4 regions of the Acidovorax sp. GW821-FHT11A03 genome follow, and region 3 is predicted to be linked to each of the others. Evidence: predicted binding sites of a transcription regulator. Region 3 holds the regulator's gene; each other region holds the start of a gene.
The links. The regulator sigma-54, encoded in region 3, starts transcription at its own class of promoters, with help from an activator protein. The targets are predictions, from matches to a motif close to TGGCANGNAANCTGCTTT.

Region 1 (4,410 bases), on a different contig from region 3:
GGGCCACCATGGCGGTGGCGGCGGTCTCCATGTCGAGCACATTGGCCTCGAAGGTCTTGAACGCGTATTCGCGGAAAGCCTTGTTGTCCACGAAGGCCTGGCCCGACACGCCGTTGCCGCCCACCACGAGCTGCGGGCGCTGTTTCAGGCAGGTGCTGGCCAGGCAATGCGCCAGACCCACGTCCTGCAGGCCGCGCGCGGTGGCCAGCATTTGGGGGTCCGCCTCAAACCAGAACTGTCTGGTGATGCCGGGCTTGGCCGCCGACCTCACCTCGACCGGGCGCGGGTGCATCATGCCGAAGGCGGGCATCGTCAGTTCGCTTTTCATCCACGCGGGGGCGCTGTACTGGCCGGGCTGGTCTTCACGCGCCATCAGCCATTCCATGTACTGTCCCCACTGCGCGGGCACGGTCACGTCGCCAATGTGCAGGCCGGGGTTCACGCCGCCGGCGATGCCGGAAAAGACGATGTGGCTCACGTTGAAGCGGTCCAGCACCAATTGCGTGTTCATGGCCGCGTTGGTCATGCTGATGCCCGACAGGAACACCACCACGGGCTTGCCCGAGAGCGTGCCGGTGGTGAATTCCACGCCGTTGACGCTGTGCCTGGCCGGCTGCTGCACCTGGGGCAGCAGCACCGTCAGCTCGGGTGCAAAGGCCGAGATGACGGCGATGCGCGGCGTGCTGTCCAGCCGTGCCGCCTGGCCCGGCGCGACCGCGGCGCATCCCGCCACCAGCGTGGCCAGGGCCAGGGCGCCCAGCAGGCGCATGCAACGCGCGGCCAGGGCGGTTGTCTCGGGGCGGTGGGAAAGCGGTGCGGGCATGGCGCTCCTTGTCGGGAAAAAGAAGAAAAGGAAAAATCGTACAGCGCAGCGCACGGCGGCGCAGGCCCAGCGCAGCCGGTGCCCGCGCGCCGGGGTGCCTACCTGGCCGTGGACTTGGGCTGGCTGTCGTCCACCTTCACGCTGAACTTGCCGGCCAGGATGTCGGCCTCCTTGGCCTTGACCTTGGCCACGATGTCGGCGGGCACCTTCTTCTCGAACGTGCCCAGCGGCGCCAATTCAGAGCCCTTGTGCTTCATCATCGAGTAGGGGCCGTAGTCCTCGGCCGTGAACTTGCCGTCCTTGACCAGCTTGAGGGCGCGTTCGATGCTGGGCTCCATGTGCCACAGCGCGGAGGCGACCACGGTGTCGGGGTACTTGTCCTGCGTGTTGATCACGTTGCCGATGGCGAGCTTGCCCTTTTCCTTGGCCGCGTCGGACACGCCAAAGCGCTCGGCATAGAGCACGTCGGCGCCCTTGTCGATCATGGCGAAGGTGGCTTCCTTGGCCTTGGGCGGGTCGAACCAGCTGTTGATGAAGGTGATGGTGAACTCGACCTTGGGGTTGGTCTCCTTCGCGCCGGCCATGAAGGCGTGCATCAGGCGGTTGACCTCGGGAATGGGGAAGCCGCCCACCATGCCGATCTTGTTCGTCTTGGTCATGCCGCCCGCGACCATGCCGGACAGGTAGGCGGGCTCCTGGATGTAGTTGTCGAACACGCTGAAATTGGGCGCCTGCGGCTTGCCCGAGGAGCCCAGCAGGAACGAGGTCTTGGGGAAGTCCTTGGCCACCTTGCGGGCGGCGGTCTCCACCGCGAAGGCCTCGCCCACGATGAGCTGGTTGCCGCCGGTGGCGTACTCGCGCATCACGCGCTCGTAGTCGGCGTTGGAGACGTTCTCGCTGGCCTTGTATTCGATCTCGCCGCGCGCTTCGGCGGCCTTCAGTGCCTTGTGGATGCGGCTCACCCACTGCTGCTCGTAGGGCACCGTGTAGATCGCCGCGACCTTGAGCTTGGACTGCGCGTGGGCCAGAGAGGGCGCCAGGCCCATGGCGGCCGAAAGGGCCATGGAAGTGCAGAGCAGGCGTCCGGTGAAGATGCGGCGAGTGGTCATGGTGGGGTCCTTCAGACAGGCAAACAAGGAGGAATGGGTGTCAGCAGCCAAGCAAGGAGCGCGCCAATGGGCAGCCGCCCGGTGGCACGAGGCCGGAGGCAAGTCTGCCAGAGGAAAGCCACCAGTTGGTAAAAAAATGACGCGCCAAAAAAACCACCGGAGGGACTGGCCCCGCGGTGGCTGGTTCGCGATGGCGTGCCGTGCGCCTACTTGGTGCCGAAGATCCGGTCCCCCGCATCCCCCAGCCCCGGCAGGATGTAGCCGTGGTCGTTCAGTTCGCGGTCGATGGCGGCGGTGAAGATCGGCACGTCGGGGTGGGCCTTCTGCAGCGTGGCCACGCCTTCGGGGGCGGCCAGCAGGCACACGAACTTGATGGAGCGGGGGTTGAGCTTTTTCAGGCGGTCCACGCAGGCGGCGGCCGAGTTGCCGGTGGCCAGCATGGGGTCCACCACGATGATGTCGCGCTCGTCCATTTCGGACGGCATCTTGAAGTAGTACTCCACCGGCTGCAGCGTGGCCGGGTCGCGGTACAGGCCAATGTGGCCCACGCGGGCGCCGGGCACCACGTTGAGCATGCCGTCGAGGAAGCCGTTGCCCGCGCGCAGGATGGAGACCAGTACCAGCTTCTTGCCGTCGATCACCTGGCCGGTCATGGTCTCCAGCGGGGTTTCGATCTGCACGTCCTGCAGGGGCATGTCGCGCGTGACTTCGTACGCCATGAGCGTGCTGAGCTCGCCCAGCAGGCGGCGAAAGCTGTTGGTGCTGGCGTCCTTCTTGCGCATCAGCGTGAGCTTGTGCTGGACGAGGGGGTGGTTGATGACGGTGACGTTGCTCATGGCTGGGCCTGTGTTTTGGGGGATGGAAAGAGGCGCGCCCGCATTTTTACCTGACAGAGGCGCTGGCGGCAGGCACTGTCAGGGTTGCGGGCTGCCGTGCTGCCGTGTGGCTGGCCGTGGCGGGCCGCTGGCGTCGCCCTCTGGGGCTGGTGGCGGCGGCGCGGCGCATGGGTGAGTCTAATCCGACAGGAACCGCGCATAGCGCGCCAGGTCCACATTGCCGCCGCTGATGATGACACCCACCCGTTCGCCCTGCAGCAGCTTGCCGCCGTCATCGACACCCGAGAACGCGTGCGCGCCCGCATAGGCAAGGGCGCCCGTGGGCTCCACCACGATCTTCATGCGCTCCGCGAAGAAGCGCAGGGACTGCATGAGCTGGGCGTCGCTCACGCTCAGGATGTCTTCCACCCGCTCGCGGATGATGGGAAAGGTGAGCTCGCCCAGCGCCTGGGTCTGCGCGCCATCGGCGATGGTGTGCGGCGTCGGGATGCGCACGATCTGCCCCGCCCGCAGCGACTGCTGGCCGTCGTTGCCGTTTTCGGGCTCCACGCCGATCACGCGGCAGCGCGGTGCCAGGGCGCCCGCGGCCAGCAGGCTGCCTGCCAGCAGGCCCCCGCCGCCCACGCACACGAACAGGTAGTCGAGGTCGGGCACTTCTTCAAAAAGCTCCAGCGCCGCGGTGCCCTGGCCCGCGATGACGTGGGGATGGTCGAACGGAGGCACCAGCGTCATGCCGCGCTCCAGCGCCAGGCGGCGGCTGATGGCCTCGCGGTCCTCGGTGTAGCGGTCGTAGGTGACGACCTGGGCTCCATAGGCGCGCGTGGCCGCCATCTTGGAGGCGGGCGCGTCTTCGGGCATGACGATGGCGACGGGCATGTCCAGCAGGCGGGCCGACAGCGCGATCGCCTGCGCATGGTTGCCGGCCGAGAAAGCCAGCACGCCGCGTTCGCGCTGCTCGTCGGTGAACTGGGCGAGCGTGTTGAAGGCGCCGCGGAACTTGAACGCGCCCGTGCGCTGCAGGTTCTCGCATTTGAAGAAGAGCTGGGCGCCCAGCATTTCGTCGGCGGTGGTGGAGCGCAGCACCGGCGTGCGGTGCGCGATGCCCTTGAGCCGGTGCGCGGCGGCGGCCACGTCGTCGTAGGTGGGCGGGGTCAGACTGGGCAATGTCATGGCGGCGTCCTCGGGGCAGGGGCGGGCAGGGGGTTGCCCGTGTTCGCCACATGATAGCCCCAGACGCGATCGCCGCGCGCCGAAAAGGCCTCTGCCGGTTGTCCTGTCAGCGCGGGCAGCTATCAATTTTGACTTTTCGCGCCGGTCTCGCGGCGCGGCGCTCTCAGCCCAGTTCGCTGAACCGTACCAGCGGCGCCAGGGCCGGGAAGTCGCCCGCGCGCTTTTGCTTCATGGCCGTGACCGACTCGCGCACGTGCTGGTTGCTCCAGATGGCGCCCTGCAGCCAGCCCATCTGGCGCAGGCTGTCTTCCACGCTGTGGTCGCGCGCGTAGTTCACGGCCTGCTTGGTGCCCCAGATGGCGACGGGGGGCTTGGCGGCGATCTCCTGGGCGCATTGCAGGGCGGCGGCCAGCATGGCCTCCTGCGTATCGAACACCTCGTTGACCAGCCCGTGGCCCAGGGCCCTGGCGGC
Region 2 (4,410 bases), on a different contig from region 3:
TGGACAAGGAAGGCGTGCTGCTCGAGCAGATCAACATCGCCCACGCGGCCAAGGCCTGCGGCGGCATCGTGATCGCGCAGGTGGAGCGCATCGTCAAGGCGGGCAGCCTGCATCCCAAGTCGGTCAAGGTGCCGGGCGTGTCGGTGGACTACGTGGTGGTCAGCCAGCCCGAGAACCACATGCAGACCATCACCACGCAGTTCAACCCCGCGCTGTGCGGCGATGTGCGCGTGCCGCTCAACTCGCTGGCGCCCATGCCGCTGGACGAGCGCAAGGTGATCGCGCGCCGCACGGCGCTGGAGCTCACGCCCGGCGCCATCACCAACCTGGGTATCGGCATCCCGGCCGGCGTGCCGTCGGTGGCGGCGGAAGAGGGCGTGTCCGACCAGTTCACGCTGAGCGTGGAAAGCGGCATCACCGGCGGCATCCCGGCGCAGCTGGGTGACTTCGGCACCGCCTACAACGCCGACGCGATCATCGAGCAGTCGCTGCAGTTCGACTTCTACGACGGCGGTGGGCTGGACGCGAGCTTCCTGGGCCTGGCGCAGGCCGACAACCACGGCAACGTGAACGTGAGCAAGTTCAACGGCCGGCCCGTGGGCTGCGGCGGCTTCGTGAACATCACGCGGTCCACCAAGCACCTGGTGTTCTGCGGCACCTTCACGGCGGGCGGGCTGGAGGTGCAGGTGGCCGACGGCCAGCTCACCATCGTCAAGGAAGGCCGCTCGCGCAAGTTCATCGAGAAGGTCGAGCAGATCACCTTCAACGGGCTGGACGCCGCGCAGCGCGAGCAGAACGTGCTGTTCGTCACCGAGCGCGCCGTGTTCCACCTGACCACCGAGGGCCTGGAGCTGACCGAGATCGCGCCCGGCATCGACCTGGAACGCGACGTGCTGGCGCACATGGGGTTCAAGCCCCTGATGCGCGATGTGAAGATGATGGACCCGGGCCTGTTCCGTGCCCAGTGGGGCGGGCTGGCGCAGGCAATGGCCGCCAAGGCCAGGTCCGCTGCCTGATACGGAACGGAGCAACCCTGCGCGGGCTCTCAGGAGGCGGGGTCCGGCGAATAGACCTTCTGCAGCAACCGGATCAGCGTCTTGCGCTCGGCGGCGGTCAGGCCCGCCGTGGCGTCCACTTCCAGCTGGGCGGCGGTCTCCTCGGCCTGCGCGGTCAGCTCCACCCCCGCGGGCGTGAGGTGCACGCCCATGGCGCGCCCGTCGCTGGGGTGCGGGCGGCGCTCGATCAGCCCGCGCCGCTCCAGCGCGGCGATCAGCCCCACCAGGTTGGGCGGCAGCACATTGAGCGTGGCGCACAGCTGGCGCGAGGTGATGCCCGGGTTGTGGGCCACCAGCGACAGCACGGAAAACTCCACCACCTTCAGGCGGTACACCGCCATGCGCTCCATGAACACCTCGATGACCGCCAGCGACGCACGGCGCGCGTTGTAGCCCACCAGCGTGCGCAGGAAGCTGGTGTCCACGGCCTCCGGCGTGGAGAGCGCGGTGGCGGGGGGCGGTGGGTTTTTGAAGGGGCGGGCGCTGGACATGGGGCGATGGGTGCCGGAGCAAGGTCGGGTTTGGCGACGCATCGGGCAAGACCACTTTCTGACTCCCTTTCGCCGCTGCCGCTTATTTTATATACATCTTTTGCTATTAAAAATATAGCTATATCGCGAAATCGAAAAACGCGGCTCCACCCGCCTCAAGCGGGGCTGCGCAGCACGCGGCGGTATTGCACGGCCTCGGCCACATGGATGACCTCGGTGGTGGGCGAGCCCGCCAGGTCGGCGATGGTGCGCGCCACCTTCAGCGCACGGTGCGTGCTGCGGGCCGACCATCCCAGCCGCGCGGCGGCGGTGTTCAGGAATCTGGCGGCCGCATCGTCCAGCCGCAGGTGCGTGTCGATCTCCTGGCCCTGCAACGCCTGGTTGGCCTTGCCCTGCCGCGCCAGCGCCAGGGCGCGGGCATGTTCCACCCGCCCGCGGATGGCGGCGGTGGGCTCGCCCGCGGGGGCCTGCACCAGTTGCTCGGCGGGGAGGGCGGGCACCTCCACATGCAGGTCGATGCGGTCCAGCAGCGGGCCGCTGAGCTTGCCCTGGTAGCGGTTGACCTGGTCGGGCGTGCAGCGGCACGCGCGTTGCGTGGACCCGAGAAAGCCGCACGGGCAGGGGTTCATCGCCGCGATCATCTGAAAGCGCGCGGGGAAGTCCGCGCGCTGCGCGGCCCGCGAGATGGTGATGTGGCCCGTCTCCAGCGGCTCGCGCAGCGCCTCGAGGGCGGCGCGGGGAAATTCCGGCAGCTCGTCGAGGAAGAGGACGCCGTGGTGGGCCAGCGAGATTTCGCCCGGCCGGGGCGGCGATCCACCTCCGACAAGGGCCACCGCGCTGGCCGTATGGTGGGGCGTGCCCGTGGGCCGCTGCCCCCACAGTTCGGGGCGGAACCGCCCGGCCAGGCTGGCGATCGCTGCGCTCTCCAGCGCCTCGCCCACCGTCATGGCCGGCAGCAGCCCGGCAAAGCGCAGGGCCAGCATGGACTTGCCCGAGCCCGGCGGGCCGGCCATCAGGACACTGTGGGCTCCGGCGGCCGCGATCTCCAGCGCGCGCTTGGCCGTGGCCTGGCCTTTCACGTCGGCCATGTCCAGGGAGGCCGCTGCGGCCGCCATCGGCGTGGCTTGCAGGCGGGTCCAGCCATCGTTGTCCACGGAGGCATCGCCCGCCGCGGCGCTGCCCGGTGGCAGGAAGGCGCGCACCACGTCCAGCAGGTGCCGGGCGCGCACCACCTGCGCGGCGGGCACGAGGGCGGCCTCTTCGGCGCTGCCGGGCGGCAGCACCAGCACGGCGCTGATCTGCTGCGTCTGCAGCGCGAGGCTCGTGGCCAGCGCGCCGCGCACCGGCCGCAGTTCGCCCGACAGCGACAGCTCGCCCGCGAATTCGTGCCCCGGCAGGCGGGCGCCGTCCAGCTGCCCGCTGGCCGCCAGGATGCCCAGCGCGATCGGCAGGTCGAACCGGCCGGAATCCTTGGGCAGGTCGGCGGGGGCGAGGTTGACGGTGATCCGCTTGTTGTGGGGGAACTCCAGCCCCGCGTTCTGCAGTGCCGACCGCACGCGCTCGCGCGCTTCCTTCACTTCCACTTCGGCAAGGCCCACCAGGGTGAAGCTGGGCAGGCCGTTGGCCAGGTGCACTTCGACAGTGACGGACGGCGCCTGCAGCCCCAGAAGGGCGCGGCTTTGCACCAAAGCAAGACTCATGAAGCGATTCCTCCCCAGATGGGTGCGTTTTATGGCGTTCCCGCGCGGGCCCTTGGCGCCATGCACCAATAGCGTGCGTATGGCCGTGGCACGGTGCTGATGCTCACTGTACCGGGGATCGTTGTAACGCGAAGCAACGGCGCGCGCGGATGTATTGCGCCGCGTGGCACGGTCCGTGCTTAAAGCGCTCGTCCCTACTTTGTCCAACCGGAGGAAACATGACCCGCGCCATCATCAAGACCCTGGGCGTTGCCCTTGCAGCATCCCTTCCCCTGCTGGCCAGCGCCCAGCTCACCGGCAACGTCAGCCTGACCACCAACTACAAGTTCCGTGGCCAGGACCAGGACGCCTCCAAGGCCAAGGCCCTCAAGCCCGCGCTGCAAGGCGGTTTTGACTATGCCTTCGGCGAGTCTGGCTGGTACGTGGGCAACTGGAATTCCAGCGTGGACTGGCTGGCCAACAACTCGCTCGAAGCCGACCTGTACGGCGGCTACAAGTTCAAGGCCGGCGGCGCCGACCTGGATCTGGGCGCGCTGACCTACATCTACCCCGGCAATGCCAACGGCAACACCACCGAGCTGTATGGCGCGGCCACCATGGGCCCCTTCACCGCCAAGTATTCGCACACCATCTCCAAGGACTACTTCGGCTGGGCCGGCGCCAAGTCCGGCTCGGGCCTGAAGGGCCGCAACACCGGCTACCTGAACCTGGCGTTCGCCCAGGAAGTGGCTCCCAGCGTCACCCTGAAGGCCTCGGTGGGCTTCACCCGCTTCGCCAGCGACATCAAGGACCTGGGCGTGCCCAACTACATGGACTACAGCGTGGGCGGCGCGTATGACTTCGGCAGCGGCCTGTCGCTGGGCGCCGCCGTGGTGGGCGCCAACAAGAAGGCCTTCTTCGGCCACGTCAACAAGTCGCGCGTGATCGTCACGCTCACCAAAACCCTGTAAGCAAGTCTCGATGGGCGCCGGGTGCGCCCATCGTCGGAGGAACCAAAATGAAAATGGTGACAGCCATCATCAAGCCCTTCAAGCTCGACGAGGTGCGTGAAGCACTCTCGGACATCGGCGTGCAAGGCATCACGGTGACCGAGGTCAAGGGCTTCGGCCGCCAGAAGGGCCACACCGAGCTGTACCGCGGCGCGGAGTACGTGGTCGACTTCCT
Region 3 (4,410 bases):
GCCGTTCCACATCGGCACGCGGCGCGACTCCTTCAGGCGCATCTTGCCGGGCAGCTTGAGGTCGGGCGTGAGCATCCAGGCCGTCCAGCCGCTGTAGTTCTTCTTCCAGTGCGCGGCCAGCTGGCTGAAGAACTCGCCGCCATCGTCGGTATGGGCTTCTTCACGGCCCACGGCCAGGCCCTGGGCACGGTCGGCCGCGCGCTCGCTGGCATTGCGGCCCGCGGCACCGGCCGCGGCGATGCGTTCGCCGTACGGGGGGTTCAGGAGCATCACGCCGGGCTGCTCGCACGGCGGCATGCGCTGCAGCGCATCGCCTCCGCGCAGCTGCACGGCGCCCGCCACGCCGGCGCGCTCGGCATTGCGCTCGGCGAAATCCACCATCCGGAAGGCGACGTCACTGCCAAAAATAGGTACAGCGCTTGTCTGTATTGCGCCTTCAGCTTCATTTTTAATAGCAGACCAGACATGGGCCTGGTAGGGCAGCAGTTTCTCGAACGCAAAGCGGCGCAGCCTGCCCGCCGGAATGCGGCAGGCGATCTGCGCGGCCTCGATGGCGATGGTGCCGCTGCCGCAGCAGGGGTCGTACAGCGGCTGGGGGTTGTCACCGTGCGGGTCCCAGCCGCTGGCGGCGATCATCGCAGCGGCCAGGGTTTCCTTCAGCGGGGCGTCGCCCTTGTCCTCGCGCCAGCCGCGCTTGAACAGCGGCTCGCCCGAGGTGTCGATGTAGATGGTGGCTTCGTCGGTGGTCAGGTGCAGGTGGATGCGCACGTCGGGCCACTGCGTGTTCACGTCGGGGCGCACGCCGCTCTTGGCGCGAAAGCGGTCGGCCACCGCGTCCTTGACCTTGAGCCCCGCGAAATTGAGGCTCTGCAGCGGGCTGTGCTGGGCGGTCACCTCGACCTTGAAGGTCTGGCGCGTGGTGAACCAGATTTCCCAGGCCACGTCGCTGGCGGCGGCGTAGAGGTCGTTCTCGGAGCGGTACGGGCGGTGCGCCAGCTGTACCAGCACGCGCTGGGCCAGCCGGCTGTGCAGGTTCAGCAGCAGCGCGTCGCGCCACGAGGCGCGCAGCAGCACGCCGCCCCGGCCCACCAGCAGGTCCTGCCCCGTGAGGCCGGTGATGCCATGCACCTCGTCGGCCAGGAAGCCCTCCACACCGGCGGCGCAAGGGAGAAAAAGTTGGAGTTGATTCATGACGATGGTGAGGATACGCGCTCGGAAAGTGCGTGTGAATCCGGCGCGCCGGCACGGGCCAGCAGCAACTGGCGGATGGAGTCCGGGATCGGCGCCACCTTGCGGTCGGCCTTGCCGATGAAAACGATGCCGATCTTGCCGCGCGCCACCTCTCGGCCCGAGGTCTTCTCGGTCATGCAAAAGACAAGGTCGAACCCATAGCGGTTGAAGTCCGCAGGCGCCATCTCCACGCGCATGGTCTCGCCGTGGAACCCCTCGGACTTGTACTGCGCCACGATGTCTCCGACCACGATGGACAGCCCGCCCACGTCGGCCTCGGGGTAGCCGAGTGACTGGAAAAACCGCACCCGGGCCTCGGACACGAGGCTCAGCAGCTGCGCGTTGTCCAGGTGCCCGCCCTGGTTGACGTGGCTGATGTAGATCTGCATTTCGGTGGCGAAACCGAAGTGCGCGGGAAGGTCGAAGACGATGCGGGCCATGGACGGGGTGGCGAAGTAAGGGGGAAAGACGGCAACGGAGCGGAAAAACGGGCCACCAGGCGCATGCGCCGCGCACACGCCCGCACGGCGCCTACAGCGCCTTGCGCAGATTCGCCGGCGCGATCTTGAGCGCCTCGCGGTACTTGGCGACGGTGCGGCGCGCGCACTCGATGCCCTGCTCCTTGAGCATCTCGGCGATCTGGCTGTCGGACAGCGGCTTGGTCGGGCTCTCGGCGGCCACGAATTGCTTGATGAGGGCACGCACGGCGGTGCTCGACGCATTGCCGCCGGTCTCGGTGCCCAGGCCCGAGCCGAAGAAGTACTTGAGCTCGTAGGTGCCGATGGGCGTGGCCATGTACTTGGCCGTGGTCACGCGGCTGATGGTGGACTCGTGCAGGCCCAGCTCGTCGGCGATGTCGCGCAGCACCAGCGGGCGCATCGCGAGTTCGCCGTGGGTGAAGAAGTTCTTCTGCCGCTCCACGATGGCGCGCGAGACGCGCAGGATGGTGTCGAAGCGCTGCTGGATGTTCTTGATGAACCAGCGCGCCTCCTGCAGGCGCTGCTGCATGCCCTGGTGGCCCTCGCCGCCCTTGTGGCCGCGCAGGGCGCCGGCATAGATGTCGTGCACGCGCAGGCGCGGCATCACGTCGGGGTTGAGCTGCACGATGAAGTTGTGCTGCCCGTCGCGGCCATTGGCGCGCCCGGCCTTGCGCACGATCACGTCGGGGATGATGATGTTGCGCTCCACGTCGGCGAAGCGGCGCCCCGGGCGCGGCTCCAGCCGGGCGATCAGCGCCATGGCGGCGCGGGTGCGCTCCTCGCTGTCGCCGCAGGCCTGCGTGAGGCGGCGCACGTCGCGCCGCGCCAGCATCTCCAGCGGCTGCTGGCACACGCGCAGCGCGGTCTGCACGGTGTCGGGGTCGATGTCGCTGTCCTCGTCGGCGGCCAGCGCCTTGAGCTGCAGCGTCAGGCACTCGGCCAGGCCGCGCGCGCCCACGCCCACGGGCTCCAGGCTCTGCAGCAGCCGCTGTGCCACGGTGAAGCGGTGCACCAGCTCCTCGATCTGCTCCAGGTCGTCGGGCCCGGCCAGGCTGATGGCCAGCTCTTCGAGCGGATCCTCCAGGTAGCCGTCGTCGTTGAGCGATTCGATCAGGAAGCGCAGCGCGGCGCGGTCGATCTCGGACAGGCGCAGCGCCAGCGCCTGTCGGTGCAAAAAGGCGGTCAGCGATTCGTGCGTGCGGGCCAGCTCGGTGGCGTCGGCCTCGTCGCCTTCGGCGTCGTTGCGGTTGCGGGCGGGGGCGTCGCCGCCCCACTCGGCGTCGTTGGGCGCCATCTCCACCGTGCCGTCGCCGCTCCAGTCGGGCTCGTCGGCGCCCGCGCTCGGTGTTTCAGCATCATTTTGAGCCTCAGCGCTGGTACTGCTTGCGCTGGTAGCTCCTGAAAAAATAGCATCATCCGCGCTGTAGTCGTCGGCCTGGGCCGGCGTATCGGCGGCTTCCAGGCCAAACTCCTCGCGCGGCGCCTCGTCGGCGTTGCGTTCGAGGAACGGGTTTTCGTCGAGCATCTGCTCGACTTCCTGCGAGAGTTCCAGCGTGGACAACTGCAGCAGCCGGATGGACTGCTGAAGCTGGGGGGTCAATGCAAGATGCTGCGAGACACGCAGCGAGAGTCCAGGTTTCATTGATTGAGCGCCGCCGGGCCGCCCCAAGGCGCGAAGGCCCCCTCGGGGGGCAGCGAACCACGCGCAGCGGGGAGCGTGGGGGTACCGTACCGCGCCGCCGGGCCGCCCCAAGGCGCGAAGGCCCCCTCGGGGGGCAGCGCAGTACACGAAATGACAAGCGTGGAGGCCATGTCTACATGCGGAAATGTTCGCCCAGGTACACCCGGCGCACTTCGGCGTTGTCCACGATCTCGGACGGCGTGCCCTGGGCCAGCACCTGGCCATCGCTGATGATGAAGGCGTGGTCGCAGATGCCCAGCGTCTCGCGCACGTTGTGGTCGGTGATGAGCACGCCGATGCCGCGCGCCTTGAGGAAGCCGATGATGCGCTGTATCTCGATCACGGCGATGGGGTCGATGCCCGCAAAGGGCTCGTCCAGCAGGATGAAGCGCGGCTGCGTGGCCAGCGCGCGGGCGATCTCGACGCGGCGGCGCTCGCCGCCCGACAGGGCCATGGCGGGCGAGGCCCGCAGATGGTCCACGCGCAGCTCCTGCAGCAAGGCCGTGAGACGCTCTTCGATGGCCTCGCGCGACAGCGGCTTGCCGTCGTCGTCCGCGCGCTGCAGCTCCAGCACCGCGCGCACGTTCTCTTCGACCGTGAGCTTGCGGAAGATGGAGGCTTCCTGCGGCAGGTAGGACAGCCCCAGCCGCGAGCGGCGGTGGATGGGCATGTGGGCCACCGAATGGCCGTCGATGCGGATGTCGCCCGCGTCGCTGCGCACCAGGCCCACGATCATGTAGAACGAGGTGGTCTTGCCCGCGCCGTTGGGGCCGAGCAGCCCGACGACCTCGCCCTTTTGCACGACCAGCGACACATCCTTGACGACCTTGCGGCTGCCATACGACTTGGCCAGGTGCTGCACCTCCAGGCGGCTGCCCGCCTGGGTGTCAGGACCGGGGCTGACGGGCTGCGCGCTCACTTGGAGCCGCCGCCAAGGCTGTTGCTGGGGCGCAGCACCGGCGCCGATGCCGGGGGCGCGGCCTCCGGCGCGGCGGTACCGGCGGGCGGGTCCTTGGGCGC
Region 4 (4,410 bases), on a different contig from region 3:
AAAGTCGATCACCGCCTTGCGGCACTGCACGTAGCGCGGGTCCTCGGCCAGCTCCACGCGGCGGCGGGGGCGGGGCAGGTCGACGGCCAGCACCTCGCCAATGGTGGCGGCGGGGCCGTTGGTCATCATCACGATCTTGTCGGACAGCAGCACGGCCTCGTCCACGTCGTGGGTGACCATGACCACGGTGCTTTGCGTGCGCGCCACGATCTCCAGCAGCTCGTCCTGCAGCTTGGCGCGGGTCAGGGCATCGAGCGCGCCGAAGGGCTCGTCCATCAACAGCACCTGGGGTTCCATGCTCAGCGCACGGGCGATGCCCACGCGCTGCTTCATGCCGCCCGAGATCTCGCCGGGGCGCTTTTGCCCGGCGTGCGTGAGGCCCACCAGCGCCAGCGCCGCATCGGTGCGGGCCCTGAGCTGGGCCTTCGTTTCCTTGCCGCCAAACACGCGTTCCACGGCGAGGTAGATGTTGTCAAAGCAGGTGAGCCAGGGCAGCAGCGAGTGGTTCTGGAACACCACGGCGCGCTCCGGCCCCGGGCCCCTGATCTCCTTGTTGGCGCACAGCAGCGCGCCGTTGGTGGGCGTGGTCAGCCCCGCGATCAGGTTCAGCAGGGTGGACTTGCCGCAGCCCGAGTGGCCGATCAGCGCGACGAACTCGCCCTTGGCGATCGTGAGGTTGATGTCGCGCAGCGCCGGGAACAGGCCCTTGGCGGTCTTGAAGGTCTGCTCCACGCCATGGACTTCGATGAACTTGGTGGTGAGAGAGGTGTGCATGAGGAACTCCGGGTTGTTTCGAGGACCGCCGCGGCACCGGCTTGGCCGGGCCACTGGGGGGCACCTGAGGGGATGACGCGCCGCAGGCGCGGCTCAGGGGTGGGTCAGGTTTTGACCTCTTCGAAGGTGAACGCAGTGGCCAGCTTGATGAGCGCGAACTCCAGCACCAGCCCGACGATGCCGATCACGAAGATCGCGATGATGATGTTCTTGACGTTGAGGTTGTTCCACTCGTCCCACACCCAGAACCCGATGCCCACGCCGCCAGTCAGCATCTCGGCCGCCACGATCACGAGCCACGCGGTGCCCACGGCCAGGCGCACGCCGGTCAGCATGTAGGGCAGCACGGCGGGGAAGAGGATCTTGGTGGCGATCTTCCACTCCGAGAGGTTGAGCACGCGGGCCACGTTCATGTAGTCCTGCGGCACACGCTGCACGCCCACGGCGGTGTTGATGATCATGGGCCAGATGGAGCAGATGAAGATCGTCCAGATGGCGGCCGGGTTGGCACCCTTGAACACCAGGAGGCCGATCGGCAGCCAGGCCAATGGAGACACCGGGCGCAGCAGGCTGATGAGCGGGTTGAACATGCGCGACAGGAAGTTGAAGCGCCCGATCACGAAGCCCGCCGGAATGCCCACCAGCGCCGCCATGCCAAAGCCCACGGCCACGCGTTCGAGCGACATCAGCACGTTCCAGCCCACGCCCTGGTCGTTGGGACCGTTGCGGTAGAACGGGTTGCTGAAGATTTCCAGCGCCTGCTTCCAGGTTTCCACCGGGCCGGGAATGCTGTTGCCCGTGGTGGCTGACACCACGGCCCACAGACCCACCAGCAAGCCCAGGCCACACAGCGGCGGCAGCACCGCCATCCAGAAGCCGCGCGACAGCGCCGCCCAGTCGCGACCGGTGGGGGCTGCAGATGCCGTGGGCGCAGGGCTTGCCGCCATTGCCGTTTTTGACTGCTTTTGGCTTCTGGCGCTTGCGGGCGAAGCGCTGCTAGCTACATTATTCATAGCGTTCTGTGCAACCACGGGGGCTGCATCCAGCGGGGAGTGAAAGACGGCACTGACCATGGTGTTCTCCTGTGCAGGGTGGACGGGGCAGGGCGCTTACGCCTTGATCTTGAAGCTGTCGGCGTACTTGGCGGGGTCCTTGCCGTCCCACACCACGCCGTCCATGAACTTGCTCGTACGCATTTCGCTCTTGGGCAGCGGCGTCTTGGAAGCGGCGGCCGCCTGCTTGTAGACGTCGATGCGGTTCACGGCCTTGGCCACGTTCAGGTAGTCGGGGTGGTCCTTGACCAGGCCCCAGCGCTTGTGCTGCGTGAGGAACCACATGCCGTCCGTGAGGTAGGGGAAGTTCACCGTGCCCTCGTTGAAGAACTTCATGTGGTTGGGGTCGTCCCAGGTCTTGCCCATGCCGTCCTGGTAGCGGCCCAGGATGCGCTGGTTGATGGCATCGACGCCCGTGTTCACGTAGGCCTTGCCGGCAATGGTCTCGGCCATCTTGTTCTTGTTGGCCAGGCCTTCGTCGATCCACTTGCTGGCCTCCAGGATGGCGGCCGTCACGGCACGGGCCGTGTTGGGGTACTTCTGCACGAATTCGGACGTGGTGCCCAGCACCTTCTCGGGGTGGTCCTTCCAGATGTCCTGCGTGGTCGTGGCCGTCACGCCGATGCCGTCCATGATGGCGCGGTGGTTCCAGGGCTCGCCCACGCAGAAGCCGTCCATGTTGCCCACGCGCATGTTGGCCACCATCTGTGGCGGGGGCACGGTGATGACCTTGGCATCCTTCATCGGGTTGATGCCGTTGGCCGCCAGCCAGTAGTACAGCCACATGGCGTGTGTGCCGGTGGGGAAGGTCTGTGCGAAGGTGTACTCGCGCTTCTCGCTGGCCATCAGCTTGGCCAGGCCCGCGCCATTGACGGCGCCCTTGTCGGCGAGCTTCTTGGACAGCGTGATGGCCTGCCCGTTGTGGTTCAGGTTCATCAGCACGGCCATGTCCTTCTTGGGCCCGGCCAGGCCCAGGTGCACGCCGTAGACCAGGCCGTACAGCACGTGGGCGAAGTCGAGTTCGCCGTTGACCAGCTTGTCGCGCACACCGGCCCAGGAGGCTTCCTTGGTGGGGATGATGGTCACGCCGTACTTCTTGTCGATGCCGAGCACCGAGGCCATCACCACGCTGGCGCAGTCGGTCAGCGGGATGAAGCCGATCTTGACTTCCTTCTTCTCCGGCGCGTCCGAGCCCTGGGCGTGCACCAGCGCACGCAGCGCGGGGCTGACGCCGACGGCGCCCACGGTGGCGGCCTGCAGCACGGTGCGGCGGTTGAGGCTGGTTTTGAGCAGATCGGTCATGGGGCACTTCCTCATAGCGTTGAAAACAAAAAAGGCGTCCTCCCGAGCAGCCTGCATACATGCAGCACCGGTCGGTGAGGGACGCCTCTGTCCATGGCGATACCCGATGAAGGGCTCGCCCAGCACCGGCCCGCCTTTGGGCCCGTGCTGTGTGGGGGTGAGACCGCCATTGGTCTCGCAGGGGTTAATGCAAGTGGCGTGCCAGGCCTTGCCGCACGGGCTCCGCATCAGTTCGGCGCATGGTTTGCTATTGAATTAATAGCTGCTTGCGCAAATGAATCAAGCGCTGGGGGCCTTTTTGACCTGCAAACGCGCGGAGGTGGTGCGCGCGGTGAATGCCGCACTGCCTTTGTGCGGCGCACCATCCGGGAGAAGCCGGTGGACCTGGGCGTGGCCCAGGCCGGGGATGCCGGGGAAGGACCGCTGCGCAGCGAGGGGATCGTCCCCTTTCCCGAGTCGGGCGGCGATTCGAGAGGAGGGGCCAGGGGCCGCGGTTCCAAGACTGCCTGCGCAGTCTGGACGTCCCCGAGAGCGGGCGGCCTCTGGTGGCTGCACCGATGCGCGCAGCGCCTCAGGAGGATGTCGCCTGTTTACCCGAGCAGGTCCATCACGTCGAGCATGCGCTGGGCCACATCCACGAGCTTGAGGCCCTTGTCCATGGCGGTCTTGCGCAGTTTCTCGTACGCGGCCTGCTCGGTCAGGCCCTGGCGCTGCATGAGCAGGCCCTTGGCGCGGTCGATGGTCTTGCGGTCCTTGAGCTCGGTCTTGGCATCGGCGAGCTCGGCGCGCAGCGCCTGCTCGTGCTGGAAGCGCGCCATCGCCACGTCCAGGATGGGGCGGATGCGCTGGGGCGCGAGGCCGGCCACGATGTAGGCCGACACGCCCGCGGCCACCGCGTCCTTGACGTGCGAGGTGTCCTCGTCGTTGGTGAACATCACGATGGGGCGGCGTTCGTCGCGCGTGGCCACCACCACGTGTTCCAGCGCGTCGCGGGCCTCGCTCTCGGCGTCCACGATGATCAGGTCGGGCTGCAGCTGGGCGATCCGCTCGCTCAGGAACACATCCGCGGGCAGCGTGGCGATCAGGTTGAAATTGTTCTCCAGCAGCCCGATGCGCAGCGCCCGCGAACGCTCCGCCTGCAGCACGGCGTGTTCGTCGTCGGGGTCGGCAATGGCCAGGTCCGGGGCCACCACCACGATGCGCAGAGACTCGTTCATACCCCGGAGCATAAGCAATTTTTACGCCACAAATTGGTGCGCCGAAGTAGTGCGCCCCGGGCAGG

Region 1: the regulator sigma-54 is predicted to act here: its motif matches at 1,981-1,998, upstream of AC1RVY_RS01735 (BMP family protein).
Region 2: the regulator sigma-54 is predicted to act here: its motif matches at 3,411-3,428, upstream of AC1RVY_RS22085 (TorF family putative porin).
Region 4: the regulator sigma-54 is predicted to act here: its motif matches at 3,315-3,332, upstream of AC1RVY_RS07400 (CmpA/NrtA family ABC transporter substrate-binding protein).

Annotation. Positions count from the first base shown of each region.
Region 1 is NZ_JBXASG010000001.1:370,195-374,604, forward strand. It holds gene AC1RVY_RS01730 (5'-methylthioadenosine/S-adenosylhomocysteine nucleosidase) at 1-823, opposite strand, end outside; gene AC1RVY_RS01735 (BMP family protein) at 922-1,932, opposite strand; gene upp (uracil phosphoribosyltransferase) at 2,139-2,768, opposite strand; gene AC1RVY_RS01745 (threo-3-hydroxy-L-aspartate ammonia-lyase) at 2,946-3,938, opposite strand; gene AC1RVY_RS01750 (enoyl-CoA hydratase-related protein) at 4,102-4,410, opposite strand, start outside.
Region 2 is NZ_JBXASG010000009.1:160,055-164,464, reverse strand. It holds gene AC1RVY_RS22100 (acyl CoA:acetate/3-ketoacid CoA transferase) at 1-1,016, shown strand, start outside; gene AC1RVY_RS22095 (MarR family winged helix-turn-helix transcriptional regulator) at 1,046-1,546, opposite strand; gene AC1RVY_RS22090 (YifB family Mg chelatase-like AAA ATPase) at 1,702-3,246, opposite strand; gene AC1RVY_RS22085 (TorF family putative porin) at 3,465-4,196, shown strand; gene glnK (P-II family nitrogen regulator) at 4,244-4,410, shown strand, end outside.
Region 3 is NZ_JBXASG010000008.1:31,150-35,559, reverse strand. It holds gene AC1RVY_RS19885 (THUMP domain-containing class I SAM-dependent RNA methyltransferase) at 1-1,191, opposite strand, end outside; gene AC1RVY_RS19880 (acyl-CoA thioesterase) at 1,188-1,670, opposite strand; gene AC1RVY_RS19875 (RNA polymerase factor sigma-54) at 1,762-3,351, opposite strand; gene lptB (LPS export ABC transporter ATP-binding protein) at 3,524-4,309, opposite strand; gene lptA (lipopolysaccharide transport periplasmic protein LptA) at 4,306-4,410, opposite strand, start outside.
Region 4 is NZ_JBXASG010000003.1:59,398-63,807, forward strand. It holds gene AC1RVY_RS07390 (ABC transporter ATP-binding protein) at 1-774, opposite strand, end outside; gene ntrB (nitrate ABC transporter permease) at 879-1,847, opposite strand; gene AC1RVY_RS07400 (CmpA/NrtA family ABC transporter substrate-binding protein) at 1,884-3,128, opposite strand; gene AC1RVY_RS07405 (ANTAR domain-containing response regulator) at 3,719-4,345, opposite strand.